Linked DNA regions of Roseisolibacter agri. The protein of the gene in region 1 interacts with the protein of each later gene in a pairwise test. Links are inferred from orthologs where the notes say so. Each region holds a gene or a part of one and is shown on either strand. Other genes may lie near its edges.

Region 1 (7,211 bases):
CCGCGACGTGGCGCCAGCTCGTGTGCCGTGCGGAATCGGCCGCCGTGTCGGGCGTCGGAGATCGGTCGCTGGTCGCGGGCGTGCTGCCGGCGCCGTAGGCCGGCGTGGACGGGCCGGAGCGCACCGCGACGGGCACGCCGCAGCGCGGGCAGAAGCGCGCTTCCGGGGTGACGGGCGCGCCGCACGACGCGCACTCCGTGACCACGGGTGTGCCGCATTCGCTGCAGAACCGCTGGCCGGGCTGGATGGCCGTCCCGCAGCGGGTGCATCCCAGTGCCGTTCTCATGCGCGCGCACTCTCCCGCCGACCAGTGCGGCCTCGCGACGCGGCTTCGAGGCGATGTGCCGGCGCGTGAAAGGCCCGGGCGCCCGCCCGGTCCCCTCGTCGCGCCGGTCGGACCGTCGCGGACGGCCCTCGCAGATGCTTGCATCCGCACCACGGTTCGGCAAGAGCCGGGTTGCGGCCCACCCGCGGCGGGCCGCGCGGATTACGGTGTCGTCAGCCTCGGCGCGTTCGGGTCGCGGCGCGCTCGCGCCTGTCTTGCCGCCCGGGTCGGAGGCACGTACCGTGGCGCGGTCGACCATCCGGCCACCATCCAGATACGAGGAGCGTGTCGCATGCGCGTCATCCGCCCACTGCTCGCATGTGCGGCACTCGTACTGTCCACCGCGCGTCCGGCCCGGGCGCAGACCCTCACCCTGGTGCTCGAGCAGCCGCTCGTGACGGGCGTGGTCGCGCCCTCCGCGGTGTCGTTCGTCGGCACGCTGACCAATACGGGCACGACGACGCTGTTCCTCAACGGCACGACCGTCACGTCGTCGCTCTCCGTGGACGTCACGCCGTTCCTCGCCAACGCGCCGACGAGCATCGCGCCGGGCGCGATCTTCACGACCGAGCTGTTCCGGGCGCTGGTTCCCGGCGGCACCGCGTCCGGCAGCTACGGTGGGACGTTCTACGTGCTCGGCGGCCCCAGCAACACGGCGTCGAGCGTCCTCGCCAGCGCGTCGTTCGACGTCGGTGTCGGCGCGGCGACCAGTACCGTCCCCGAGCCGGGCACCACGGCGCTGGTGGCGAGCGGCGTGGCCGCGCTCGCGCTGGCACGCGCGCGACGCCGCGCGAGACGCCGCGGCGCCTGACCGCGCAGGCACGACGACGAAGGGCCGGGGAGATTCCCCGGCCCTTCACGTTCTCGATGCCCGTGGCCGCTCAGGGCAGCTTCGCGTTCGGATAGCGGCCCTTCACGTTCGCGAGCGGGCCGAAGCTCGCCCGCTCGACGACCTTCGTGGTCGGCGAGTATGCGACGACGAAGGCGCCCGGCTCCGGCGCCTGCGCGAAGCGCATCGCCACGATGTAGACCTTCAGGTCGCCCTCGGCGAACTGCACCTCGGCGTCGGTGCCCTGCATCTCGCCGAAGCGCGTCAGGATCCGCCCCGACATCTGATTCACCCCGTCGGCCGACTGCATGCTCTCGCGCAGCCGCGGGCCGGCATGGGCGAAGGCGCTGTCGCCCCGGGTCGTGAAGATCCAGTCGACGAACTGCCGCGGGAAGGCGAGCGAGTCCGGCGCGGCGTCCTTCGAGACGGCGATCTTCGAGGCGGCGGCGGGCGCGGCCTGCGCCCGGAGCGCGGCGGGGGCGAGGGGCAGCGCGGCGAGCACGCCGGCGGCGAGGGCGAGGCGGAGGGTTCCGGCCATGGGGCGGGGCGGTGGGGAGGGTGCGACGGTGCGCGTCACCGTGGCGCGCGGAGCCCCTACGGCGGCTGTTGTTCATCCGTTTCGTGTCGGGCGACCGGACGCGACGAGGGGGCGGACCGCATGGCGGTCCGCCCCCTCGCTCACCCCGCCTGGTGCGTCCTCAGACGTCCAGGTTCGACACGAAGCGCGCGTTGGCCTCGATGAACTCGCGCCGCGGGTCGACGTTGTCGCCCATCAGCGTCGAGAAGATCTGGTCGGCCAGCACCGCGTCCTCCATCGTGACCTGCAGCAGCGTGCGGGTCTCCGGGTCCATCGTGGTCTCCCACAGCTGGTCCGGGTTCATCTCGCCCAGCCCCTTGTAGCGCTGGATGTTGATGTTCTTCCCGTCGTTGCCGCCGAGTCGCGTCATGTACTCGTCGCGCTCCTTCTCGGCGTAGGCGTAGTACACCTCCTTCCCCTTGGCCACCCGGTAGAGCGGCGGCTGGGCGATGTACATGTAGCCCGCCTCGATCAGCTCCGGCATCTGCCGGAAGAAGAACGTCAGGAGCAGCGTGCGGATGTGGGCGCCGTCGACGTCGGCGTCCGTCATGATGACGATCTTGTGGTAGCGCGTCTTCGTGAGGTCGAACTCGTCCTTGATCCCCGAGCCGATCGCCGTGATGATCGTCCGGATCTCCTCGTTCGACAGCACCTTGTCGATGCGCGCCTTCTCGACGTTGATGATCTTGCCGCGCAGCGGCAGGATCGCCTGGTACGCGCGGTTGCGCCCCATCTTCGCCGAGCCGCCGGCGGAGTCGCCCTCGACCAGGTAGAGCTCCGAGCGCGACGGATCGTCGATCGAGCAGTCGGCCAGCTTGCCCGGCAGGTTGCCGACGTCGAGCGCGCTCTTCTTGCGCGTGAGGTCGCGCGCCTTGCGCGCCGCCTCACGCGCACGCGCCGCGCTGACCGCCTTCTCGATGATCGCGTTGGCGACCTTCGGCGTCTCGTCCAGGTACTGCGTCAGCAGCTCGTTGACCACCGAGCGCACCGCGCCCTCGGCCTCCGAGTTGCCCAGCTTCGTCTTCGTCTGGCCCTCGAACTGCGGCTCGCGGACCTTCACCGAGAGCACCGCCACCAGCCCCTCGCGGACGTCGTCGCCGGTGAGGCGGATGTCCTTGTCCTTCTTGTTGAGGGCCGACGACTTCTCGATGTACTTGTTGATGACGGTCGTGAGCGCGCTCTTCAACCCCGTGAGGTGCGTGCCGCCCTCGTGGGTGTTGATGTTGTTCACGAACGAGAACACCGACTCGGCGTAGCTGTCGTTGTACTGCATCGCCAGCTCGATCCCGATGTTGTCGCGCTCCGTCTCGATGTAGACGACCTGGGCGTGCAGCGGCTTCTTGTTCGCCGCCTGCGTCAGGTGCGCCACCATCTCGCGCAGGCCGCCCTCGGCGTGGAACGTCTCCTCCTTCTCCTCGCCCGGCCGCTCGTCCTTGAGCGTGATGGTCACGCCCTTGTTCAGGAACGAGAGCTCGCGCAGGCGCGCCTGGAGCGTGCCGTAGTCGTAGATCGTCGACTCGGTGAAGATCACGGGGTCCGGCTTGAACCAGACCTTGGTGCCCGTGTCCTTCTTGGCCACGTCGCGGAGCGTCTTGAGCTTCGTCGTCGTGTCGCCACGCGCGAAGTCCATGTAGTGCTCCTTGCCGTCGCGCTTCACCCAGACCTTGAGCGTCTCGGAGAGCGCGTTGACGCACGACACGCCGACGCCGTGCAGGCCGCCGGAGACCTTGTAGCTGTTCTTGTCGAACTTGCCGCCGGCGTGCAGCACGGTCATCGCCAGCTCGACGCCGGGCAGCTTCTCCACGGGGTGCACGTCCACCGGGATGCCGCGGCCGTTGTCGGTGACGCTGATCGAGTTGTCGGCGTGGATCACGACGTCGACGCGGTTGGCGTAGCCGGCCAGCGCCTCGTCGATCGAGTTGTCGACGACCTCGTAGACGAGGTGGTGCAGGCCGCGGGGGCCCGTCGAGCCGATGTACATGCCGGGGCGTTTCCGGACCGCCTCCAGCCCCTTGAGCACCTGAATCGAGCCCGCGCCGTACTCGGTCGGCGTCGGCTTGTCCGTCGTCTTGGTCATCCGCAACCCCAGTGGTCGAACCGCACCGCGGCACCCCCACGCCGACGCCCCTCGGACGAGGGCGCGCGGGCGCTTGCCGGACGGTACGGGAAGCCTCGAAATGTACCCCGCGGGCGGCCCGAACGCAACCCGATGGTCCCGGCCTAACTGCTTGTTCCCCAACGCATTACCGGCAGCCTCCAGCGGCCGCCGCGAGGCCCCGGGAACGTGACCTCAGTCGCGCTTGAGCGTCAGCCGGATCCGCTGCACGGGCGGCCGCTCCGGGTGCGTGTTCAGCGCCCGCAGGAGCTCCGGCTCCAGCAGCGACAGCTCGGTCATCCAGGCGTGGCTCTGCACCGCCACCCACAGCGTCCCGTCCACGCTCACCGACAGCGGCTCGGTCACCGCGGCGATCTGCGCCCCCACCAGCGTCGGCCACTCGGGGACCACGGACGCCTGCGCCACGCGCTGCTCGATCCCCGCATCGGCGAGCACGCCGGCCAGGAGGTCGCCGAGGAGGGAGGGGCGGGGATTGCGGGAGTTCGGCTGCGACATTACGGCGACTTCGGGACTGCGGGGCGGGAAGGGTCCGGGAAGATACGGCCGCGGCCGGCTCAGAGCGACAGGACGCCGTCCTGGATCCCGGCCCGCGGCAGCCGGGTCAGCTCGGGCGGGACGTCGCTCGCCCGCGGCACCACCAGCAGCACCTGTCCCAGCCCGGCGTCCCCCAGCAGGGCGAGGATCCGGTGGGCGCGGCGGGCGTCCAGCTCCGCGAACGGGTCGTCCAGCAGGAAGAGCGGCGCGCTGCCCACGTGGTCGCGCAGCGTCGCCGCCTCCAGCATCCGGAGCGCGATGGCCGCCGTCCGCTGCTGCCCGGCCGACCCGAACAGCCGCAGGTCGCGGCCGCCCATCGCCAGCTCCAGGTCGTCGCGGTGCGGGCCGGCGTGCGTGAGCCCGCGCTTGAGGTCGAGCGGGCGCTTGTCGGCCAGCGCGCGCTTCAGCGCCTCGCGCGCGCCGTCCACCGAGTCGTCGTCACCCGCGACGTGCGGCACGTCGAGCGCGGTCGCGTAGCGCAGCCGCATCGGCGACCGCTCGCCGATCGCCGCGCACAGCTGCGCGAACGCCTCCGCGTGCTGCCGCACCCAGCGCCGCCGCTCGGTCCAGAGCACGGCGCCGTGCTCCGCGAGCTGCGGCTCCCACACCGACGCCCGCCCCTCGCCGCGGCCGCTGCGCATCGCGTCGCGCAGCGCGGCGTTGCGGCGCACGAGCGCGCCGCGGTAGGCCTGCAGCGCCGACAGGTAGCGGCGCGACGTCAGCGCGAGCGCGACGTCCAGGTAGCGCCGCCGCTCGCTCGGGCTGCCCGCCACCAGCACGACGTCGCCCGGCGAGAAGATCACGCTCGGGACCGCGCCCAGCGCGTCGCTCAGGCGCGGCACCTCGGCGCCGTCGATGCGCACGCGCTTGCGCTTGGTCGCGCGCTCGAAGCCGACGCCGACCTCGCGGTCGATCACGCGGTCGGCGCGCGCGGTGCCCGCCTCGCCCGCGGGCACCGCGACCTCCGCCGACACGTGGAAGCCGACCGCGCCGAAGCGCACGAGGTCCGCGTCGCGCGCGCCGCGCACGGAGCGCAGCAGCTCCAGGTAGTAGACCGACTCCAGCAGGTTCGTCTTGCCGTGGCCGTTCTCGCCGACGATGGTCAGCCCGTCCGGCGGCACCGCGAGGTCGACGCGCTCGAGGTTGCGGAAGTCGCGCACCACCAGCCGCCGCAGCTCCACGCGCGGCACGCGCACGGGCGCGGTGGGCGACGGCGCGTCCTCCACGCGCGGTGCGGCGTCGCCCACGACGGCGGTCAGCGCCCGCGGAACTGCGGCGCGCGCTTGGCCAGGAACGCCGACGTCCCCTCGGCGCGGTCCTCGGTCGCCGCCGCGAGCCCGAACGCGTTGGCCTCGAACTGCTGCGCCTCGTCGAACGCGAGGTCGTAGCCCGCGTTCACCGCCTCGATGCAGAGCGCGAGCGCGAGCGGCGCGTTCGCCGTCATCGCCGTCGCCATCGCGCGCGCGCGGTCCAGCAGCTCGGCCGCGGGCACGATGGCGTTCGCGAGCCCGATGCGGTGCGCCTCGGTGGCGTCGATCATCTCGCCGGTCAGCAGCAGCTGCAGCGCGCGCCCGCGGCCCACCAGGCGCGCCAGCCGCTGCGTGCCGCCGTAGCCGGGGATCAGGCCGAGCTTCACCTCGGGCTGCCCGAACTTCGCGTGCTCCGACGCGAGGCGGACGTGGCAGGCCATCGCCAGCTCGCAGCCGCCGCCGAGCGCGAAGCCGTTGACCGCGGCGATGGTGGGCTTGGGCGACGTCTCGAACTTCCGGAACACCTCCTGGCCGAGGCGCGCGCGCCGCTTGGCGTCGAGCGGGTCGGCCTGGCCGATCTCGGAGATGTCGGCGCCCGCGATGAACGCGCGCCCCGCGCCCGTGAGGATGACCGCGCCCACGTCCTCGCGCTCGCGCAGCTCGTCGATCGCCTGGCCCAGCTCGCGGATCACGAGGTCGGCGAGCGCGTTGAGCTTGTCCGGCCGGTTGACCGTGAGCACGGCGATGCGGTCGGCGACGTCGAGGGTCAGCGTCTGGAAGGCCATGGCGGGGAGTGCGGTCGAGGGGCGCGGGGCGTCCGGCCGGACGCCGATTCTCGGGGGCGGAAAGCTACGCAGGCGGACCGCAATTTGCTTCGGTCCGCCTAAGTCATGGCGCACCAATGGATTCTGCGCAGAGGCACGAAGCGGAGCGGCTTCCGCTACGTGGCGCCGGGCGGGAAGCCGGCGTCGGCGGCCGCGCGCGCGCGCGCCGAGGCGCTGGCCATCCCGCCCGCGTGGACCGACGTGCACGTGGCAACGTCGCCATCGGCCGCGGTGCAGGCGTGGGGCTACGACGCGAAGGGGCGCAAGCAGTACCGCTACCACGAGCGGGCGGCCGAGCGTGGCCAGCTGCGGAAGTACTACCGCGTGCGGCAGATGGCGCGCGACCTCCCGGCGATCCGCGATGCGCTGTCGCGCGACGTCGGAAGCGCCCGCCGCCGGAGCGCCACCGCGCTCACCAAGCAGCGCGTCGCGGCGGGCGTCGTGCGGCTCATCGGCGAGGCGTTCTTCCGCGTCGGCAACGAGCGCTACGCGCAGGAGAACCGCACCTTCGGCATCGCCACGCTGCGCAAGCGGCACGTGAAGCGGCTCGCCGACCGCGTGGTGTTCGACTACGTCGGCAAGGAGTCGATCCGCCAGCGCCAGACGGTGTGCGACCCGACGCTGGTGGCGCTCGTCGACGCGTTGCTCGAGACGCCGGGGCCGCGCCTCTTCCGCTATCGGGACGAGTCGGGTGCGTGGGTGGATCTGAGCGCGCGCGACGTGAACGAGTACCTGCACGACGTGCTCGCGGTGCCG
Region 2 (7,379 bases), on another replicon or contig:
TCGCGAGGCGGGTCATCTCGAGGTTGAAGTAGTACGGGAGCGCGCACATGACGGCGTCGCACTCGCGCATCAGCGCCAGCACCGCCTCGCGGTCGCGCACGTCCAGCGGCGTCGGGATGAGCCGCGGCCCCGAGAAGGGGGCGAGGAAGGGCGCGATCGTGCCGACGTGCAGGTCGGCGAGGCGCACCTCGGTGACCGCCGGGTTCTGCAGCAGGTCGTAGGCGCAGGCGGAGCCTTGCAGCCCCGCACCGAGCACGAGCATCCGCATCGATGAGTCTCCTGGTCGAGTTGGGTTGAGCGCCCGCAAGCTAACGGCCGGCGCCCGCGCTCGCCTGCGCCCCTCGCGCACGCTCCTCGCAGGAGGGGGTGGCCATGACAGCCGCCGCCATCCGCCCCAGCCCCCAGGATCCCGACTGGCGCTCCCGCCTGCTCGAGACGCCCGCCGCCATCGCCGCGCTCCTCGGCCGCGTGAAGCGCATCGCCGTGCTGGGCATCAAGACGCCGGAGTCGATGCAGCCGGCCTTCTACGTCCCCAAGTACGCGCAGCGGGCGGGCTACGAGATCGTCCCGGTCCCGGTCTACTACCCGGAGGTCACCGAGATCCTGGGCGAGCGCGTCTACCGCCGGCTCGCGGACGTGCCGGGCCCCATCGACCTGGTGAACGTCTTCCGCCGCCCGAAGGACCTCCCGGCCCACGTCGACGACATCCTCGCCGCCGGCCCGCACGCCGTCTGGCTGCAGTCGGGCATCTATCACGACGAGGTGGCGGAGCAGCTGGCGCGCGCGGGGATCGCGGTCGTGCAGGACCGGTGTCTGATGGTCGAGCTGCGCGGAATGGGGATATAGCGCGGCGGGCCGCGGGCTGCGGATCGTGCGCCCTGCATCGCCGCGCCGGCCCCCTCCATTGGAGAGGTGACGGATGCTCCGGATGACGCGGATCAGACGGATCGCTCCGTCCCGGCGCACGGGACATCGCCGCCGCGCGGGACGACCCGAAGGATCCGTTCTCATCCGGAGCATCCGCATCCCCCATCGGCAAACGGGTACGGCACACCGGACCCGACCTACAAGCGCAGACAGGATGACAGGATGACCAGGAGGCTCTGTGCGGCGTATGGAACGACGCGCCACGCGGAGCCTCCTGGTCATCCTGTCTCGTAGTTCACGCAGCAGACGGCAGAGTCAGAGCCGCACGCGATTCCGTCCGTCCGCCTTCGCCCGGTACAGCGCCGCGTCCGCGCGCGCGAACAGGTCCTCCACGCTCTCGATGCGCGCCGCGGGGAACGTCGCCACGCCGATGCTCGCCGTCATGCGCAGCTCGCGCTCGTCGTCCCATGGGCGGAACGCGAACCCCTCCACGCGCTCGCGGATGCGCTCCGCGAACACCACCGCGCCGTCGTCGTCGGTCTCCGGCAGCACGATCAGGAACTCCTCGCCGCCGTAGCGCCCCACCATGTCGCTGCTGCGCGCGGCGGCCATCAGCAGCTCCGACACCGACCGCAGCACCGCGTCGCCCACCAGGTGGCCGTGCGTGTCGTTGACGCGCTTGAAGTGGTCGAGGTCCAGCAGCAGCAGCGCCACGGACGTGTCGTAGCGCAGCGCGCGCTCCATCTCCGTCGTCAGCCGCTCCGTGAGCGCGCGGCGGTTCAGCAGCCGCGTCAGCGAGTCCGTCGTCGCCAGGTGCTCCAGGCGCGCGTTGTCGGCGCGCGTCGTCTCGATCACCTGCGCGCGCTGCACCACCGCCACCGCGGCGCCGATCACCGCCTCCGCGAACGCCACGTCCTCGGGCGTCAGCGGCGGCTGCTCGCGCGTGCGGCGCAGCAGGAACACGCCGCGCTGCGCCGGGTCGATCGCGAACGGCAGCGCCATCGCGCTGCGCACCGGCACCTCCGTGCCGTCCAGCCCCACCACGGCGCGCCCGCCGTACAGCGGCGACGACGCGACGTCCTCCAGCAGCACCGGCTCGCGCGTGTCGAACGCCTGCCGCACCTCGGGATAGTCGGCGATCGCGATCTGCCCCTTCTGCAGCTTCGGGTTCTCGAACGCCGTCGCGACCACGCCCACCTCGTGGTGCGGGCCCGTGAGGATCACCGCGCAGTGCGACACGCTGAGCGCGCGCGCCACGCGGCGGGCCAGCAGGTGGTAGACCTCGTCCGCCGCCAGGTCGCCCGTGACCTCGTGCAGGATGTCCACCAGCTTGCGGCGGTTCTCGGCGTCGGCGCGGGCGCGCTCCAGCTCCTCCTGCGTGCGTCGCAGCGTGTCGCGCTGCGTGCGGAGCACCGCGCCCACGCGCAGCTGCGCCTGGATGCGCGCGACCAGCTCCTTCACGCGGAACGGCTTGCGCACGTAGTCCGCGGCGCCCAGTCCGAGCGAGCGCACCGTCGCCTCCTCCACGGGCGCGGAGGAGAGCATCAGCACCGGCACGTCGCGCCACCGCGGCTCGCGCTTGATCCGCTCCAGCAGCTGCACGCCGTCGCCGTCGGGCATGAAGATGTCCAGCAGGAGCAGGTCGGGCGGCCGCTCCTCGCCACTGCCCAGCAGCTCGAGCAGCGCGGTCGCGCCGGGCACGGCGGTGACCTCGTAGCCGTGCTCCTCCAGCACCCACGACACGCTCTCGACGACCGCCGGATCGTCGTCCGCGATCAGGATGCGCGCGCTCATCGTGGCCGCTCCGGGCATGGGGCGTTCGGTCCGGGCGCGGGCGTCGGTCAGCGGCCGGAGGCCGCGGGCGCGCCGGAGCCGTCCGGCGCTCCCAGCACGCTGCACAGACCCGGCCACTCGATGTTGCCCCCGCTCAGCACGCACACCGTGTCGCCGTCGGCGGCGGGCGCCACCAGCCCCTCGCGCAGCGCCGCCAGCGTGATCGCGCCGCTCGGCTCCGCGACGAGCTTCATGCGGTCCAGCAGCGCGCGCATCGCCGGCGGCAGCGCGGCGTCGTCCACCACCACCACGTCGTCGACGTAGGCCTGGTGGTGCGCGAAGGGCGCGGTGCCCACCTCCACCGCGAGCAGCCCGTCGGCCAGCCCCTTCGTCTGCCCGAGGTGCACCGGGCGCCCCTCGGCGCGCGCGCGCGTCAGCTTGGGCGCCCCCGCGGGCTCCACGCCCACCACGCGCGTCCCCGGCGACAGCAGCTTCACCGCCGTCGCCACGCCCGCGCTGAGCCCACCGCCGCCCACCGGCACCAGCACCAGCTTCACCGTCGGCAGGTCCTCGACGAGCTCCAGCCCCGCGGTCCCCTGCCCCGCGATGATCGTCGGGTGGTCGTAGGGCGGCACGAGCACCGCGCCCGACTCGCGCACCAGCTCCATCGCGCGGCCCATGCGGTCGGCCGTCGTCGTCCCCGCCAGCTCGATGCGCGCGCCCAGCCGCTCGGCGCCCGCGCGCTTGGCCGGCGTGACGGTGGTCGGCATGACGACCGTCGCCGGGACGCCGAACAGCCGCGCGGCCAGCGCCACCGCCTGCGCGTGGTTCCCCGACGACGGCGCGACCACGCCGCGCGCCCGCGCCGCCGGCGGCAGCTCGGCCAGGAAGGTGTAGGCGCCGCGCAGCTTGAACGCGCCGCCGCGCTGCAGCATCTCGGGCTTCACCCACACGCGCCCGCCCGCGGTGGGCGGCACCACGTCGTCGGCCGGCAGCAGCGGCGTGCGCACGGCCACGCCGCGCAGCGCGGCGGCGGCCGCGCGGAGGGCGTCCAGCGTGACGAGCGGAGTCGCGGTGGTGGTCATCGACGGGCGGCGGGTGGAGGCGCGAGGGCGGCGGCCGACACGATATGGCTCAGGCCGCTTTGACCCCGTTCCGCCGAATCTAGTGACTCGCGGGAACGCGACCAAATCGCGCCGCCGCCCCTCGCACCACTCGTACCGCAGGAAAGCGCCACAGCGGGGTGGAGGGGCGACGGCCGAACGCACGACGGCCCTCCGGCAGCTGCCGGAGGGCCGTCGTCACCGCATGGTGCCTCGGCCGAACGGGCTCACTCCGCCGCGTCCGACCCCTCGGCGCCGTCGCCGTTGTCCCCGTTGTCGCCGGCGACCGAGTCGTCGGCCTCCAGCCCCTCGGCGTTCTCGTCCTTCTCCGAGACCACCCGGGCCACGGCGCAGACGAAGTCCTTGGCGTCGAGGTTCACCAGCTTCACGCCCTGCGCGTTGCGGCCGGTGTTGCGCACCTCGTTGACGGCCGAGCGGATGATCACGCCGTTCTTGGTGATCAGCATGATCTCGTCGTCCTGCACGACCTCCATCAGCGCGACCAGCCCGCCCGTCTTGTCGGACAGCTTGCCGGTGATGATGCCCTTGCCGCCGCGGCCCTGCACGCGGTACTCGGTCAGGTCGGTCACCTTGCCCATCCCCTTCTCGGTGACGAGCAGCAGCGTCGCGTCGATGCGGCGCACGACGACCATGCTCACGACCTTGTCGTCGGGGCGCAGGTCCACGCCCTTCACGCCGGTCGTGTCGCGGCCCATGTCGCGCACCTGCGACTCCGGGAAGCGGATCGACAGGCCGTGCTTGGTGGCCAGCACCACGTCGTTCGTCCCGCTGGTGATCTGCACGTCGATCAGGGCGTCGTCCTTCTCGATCTTGATCGCCTTGATGCCCGTCGCGCGCACGTTCCCGTACTCGCTGAGCTGCGTCTTCTTGACCGTGCCGTTGCGCGTGCAGAAGAACAGGTACTGGTCCTCGCGGAACTCGCGCACCGCCACCATCGACCGGATCCCCGTGTCGGGCGACACGTTGATCAGGTTCACGATCGGCTTGCCGCGGGTCGCGCGGCCGGCCGCCGGGATCTCGTGGACCTTCAGCCAGAACACCCGGCCGTCGTCCGTGAAGATCATGATGTAGTCGTGCGTGCTCGCGATGAAGAGCCGCTCGATGAAGTCGGTGTCCTTGAGGTCCTGGCCCGACAGCCCGCGCCCGCCGCGCCGCTGCTTGCGGTACGTCGTCACCGGCGTGCGCTTGATGTAGCCCGAGTGGGACATGGTCACGACCATGTCCTCCTCGGCGATCAGGTCCTCGATCGTGAACTCGCCCTCGTCGGACGTGATCTCGCTGCGGCGGTCGTCGCCGTACTTCGCGACCACCTCCGCCAGCTCGTCCTTCATGATCTGCATCCGGCGCGGCCGGCTGTTGAGGATCTCCTTCAGGTCCGCGATCATCGCGCGCACCTCGCGGAGCTCCTCCTCCAGCTTGTCGATCTCCAGGCCCGTGAGCTTGGCGAGGCGCATGTTCAGGATCGCCTCGGCCTGCCGCTCGGAGAGCTTGAAGCGGCGCTGCAGCTGCCCGCTCGCCGTCGGCGTGTCGGGCGCGGCGCGGATGATCTTGATCACCTCGTCGATGTTGTCGACGGCGATCTTCAGACCTTCCAGGATGTGCTCGCGCTCGAGCGCCTTGTCGAGGTCGAACTGCGTCCGCCGGACGATGACGTCGTGCCGGTGGTTGATGTAGTGCAGCAGGACGTCGCGCACCGGCATGACCTTCGGCACCAGCCGCCCCGTCGCCGCGTCGGGCACGAGGGCGAGCATGATGACGCCGAACGTCGACTGCATCGTCGAGTGCTTGTACAGCTGGTTCAGCACGACGCGCGGGATGGCGTCGCGCTTCAGCTCGATCACGATGCGCATGCCCTCGCGATCCGACTCGTCGCGCAGCGCGCTGATCCCCTCGACCTTCTGCTCGCGGTGCAGCTCCGCGATCTGCTCCACCAGGCGCGCCTTGTTCACCTGGTACGGCAGCTCCGTGACGACGATCTGCGACTTGCTGGAGGACTCCTTCTCCTCGATCACGGCGCGCGCACGCATCACGACGCGGCCGCGGCCCGTCTCGATGTAGTCCTGGATCCCCTGGCGGCCGTAGATGTACGCGCCGGTCGGGAAGTCCGGTCCCTTGATGTGCTTCCGGATCGCCGACGGCTCCAGGTCCGGATTGTCGATCAGCGCGACGAGCGCCGCGGCGACCTCGCGCAGGTTGTGCGGCGGGATGTTGGTCGCCATGCCGACCGCGATGCCCGAGCTCCCGTTCACCATCAGGTTCGGGATGCCGGCCGGGAGGACCGTCGGCTCCTGCAGCCGGTCGTCGAAGTTGGGCGCGAAATCGACGGTGTTCTTGTCGATGTCGTTCAACATCTCCGTCGCCGCGCGCGTCAGGCGCGACTCGGTGTAGCGGTACGCGGCCGCCGGGTCGCCGTCCACGGAGCCGAAGTTCCCCTGGCCGTCCACCAGCGGATAGCGCAGCGAGAAGTCCTGCACCATGCGCACGAGCGCGTCGTACACCGACTGGTCGCCGTGCGGGTGGTACTTGCCCAGCACGTCGCCCACCACCGTCGCCGACTTCTTGTACGGGCGCCCGGGCGTGAGGCCGATCTCGTTCATCGCGTACAGCACGCGTCGCTGCACGGGCTTCAGCCCGTCGCGCACGTCCGGCAGTGCGCGCGACACGATGACGCTCATCGAGTAGTTGATGAACGACTCCTTGATCTCCTCGTCGATCAGACGCGGAAGGATGCGTTCGCGATTGTTCGGAGCGGTCATGAGCTACCTGGCGGTCCGGCCGGTGGGGACGACGCACGCGGGGCCTTCAGGGCCCCGCGCGGCAACCTCCCAATCTACCCATCGGGACGCCTGAACGCAACCCGAAACTCCCGCCGTAAGTGACGCCACCGCACGCACTTACAGCCAGGCGAGCGGAAGGGCGTCCGGAGCCCGTTGCCGGGACGCGCACGGGGCCGGGAGCGACTGGCTCCCGGCCCCGTGACACGGCCGTGATTCGGCCCCCGACGGCGCTCCCGGCGCCCTGCGGTCAGCCCTCGCGCCGCGTCTCGTCGGCGCGCGCCTCGGCCTCCTCGAGGGCCTCCTCCTCCGCCGCCTCGCGGGCGATCGCGTCGCGCTCCGCCTTGTAGCGCTCGTACCACTCGCGCGTCACCTCGCCCGCCAGCTCGCGGTTCCCGAGGCCGAACGAGAGCGCCATCGCCAGCGCGATCGCGCCGAACAGGATCGCGAACGCCGTCGTCACGATGTCGGTCGCGATCCCCAGCTCCTGCAGCGCCATGAACACCGCGAGGATGATCACCCCCCAGCGGCCCACGCGCGCCAGCGTCGGCCCGCCGTGCAGCCCGCCCGCCGACGCCATGATCAGCCCACCCACGAACCCGCCGAGCACGATCCCGACGATGATGATCACGATCGCCGCGATCACGCTCGGGATGTAGCTCACCAGCTCCGAGAAGACGTTCGCCAGCGACTGGAAGCCGAGCGCGTTGGCGGCGATCAGCATCACCGCGAACATCACGAACCAGAACAGCAGGTTCGCGATGACGCGCGCGGGGTTCAGCTGCGTCCCCGAGCGCTCCACGGCGTGCAGCACGCCGCCGCGCTCCAGCATCTCGTTCAG

Evidence for each region.
Region 2: the proteins of gyrB (region 1) and gyrA interact in binary tests that used the Escherichia coli proteins (3 or more experiments, as listed by UniProt). The link is inferred for Roseisolibacter agri from one-to-one orthologs.

Annotation. Positions count from the first base shown.
Region 1 is NZ_BRXS01000004.1:181,970-189,180, forward strand. The notes cover bases 1,331-4,304. They hold gyrB (DNA topoisomerase (ATP-hydrolyzing) subunit B), read right to left. Parts: upstream 3,809-4,304; coding sequence 1,853-3,808; downstream 1,331-1,852. Other genes in these bases: rosag_RS12935 (hypothetical protein), read right to left, coding at 1,331-1,692; rosag_RS12945 (DUF721 domain-containing protein), read right to left, coding at 4,022-4,304. Also shown: rosag_RS12925 (serine/threonine-protein kinase), read right to left, coding at 1-136; rosag_RS12930 (PEP-CTERM sorting domain-containing protein), read left to right, coding at 618-1,136; more of rosag_RS12935, read right to left, coding at 1,207-1,330; more of rosag_RS12945, read right to left, coding at 4,305-4,342; DNA replication/repair protein RecF, read right to left, coding at 4,402-5,628; rosag_RS12955 (enoyl-CoA hydratase-related protein), read right to left, coding at 5,637-6,416; rosag_RS12960 (DNA topoisomerase IB), read left to right, coding at 6,522-7,211. UniProt on the Escherichia coli protein: DNA gyrase negatively supercoils closed circular double-stranded DNA in an ATP-dependent manner to maintain chromosomes in an underwound state.
Region 2 is NZ_BRXS01000005.1:544,159-551,537, reverse strand. Bases 3,746-6,887 are described here. They hold gyrA (DNA gyrase subunit A), read right to left. Parts: upstream 6,521-6,887; coding sequence 3,971-6,520; downstream 3,746-3,970. Other genes in these bases: rosag_RS17900 (mechanosensitive ion channel family protein), read right to left, coding at 6,789-6,887. Also shown: rosag_RS17925 (saccharopine dehydrogenase family protein), read right to left, coding at 1-268; rosag_RS17920 (CoA-binding protein), read left to right, coding at 373-846; rosag_RS17915 (GGDEF domain-containing response regulator), read right to left, coding at 1,183-2,661; rosag_RS17910 (threonine ammonia-lyase), read right to left, coding at 2,709-3,725; more of rosag_RS17900, read right to left, coding at 6,888-7,379. UniProt on the Escherichia coli protein: A type II topoisomerase that negatively supercoils closed circular double-stranded (ds) DNA in an ATP-dependent manner to maintain chromosomes in an underwound state.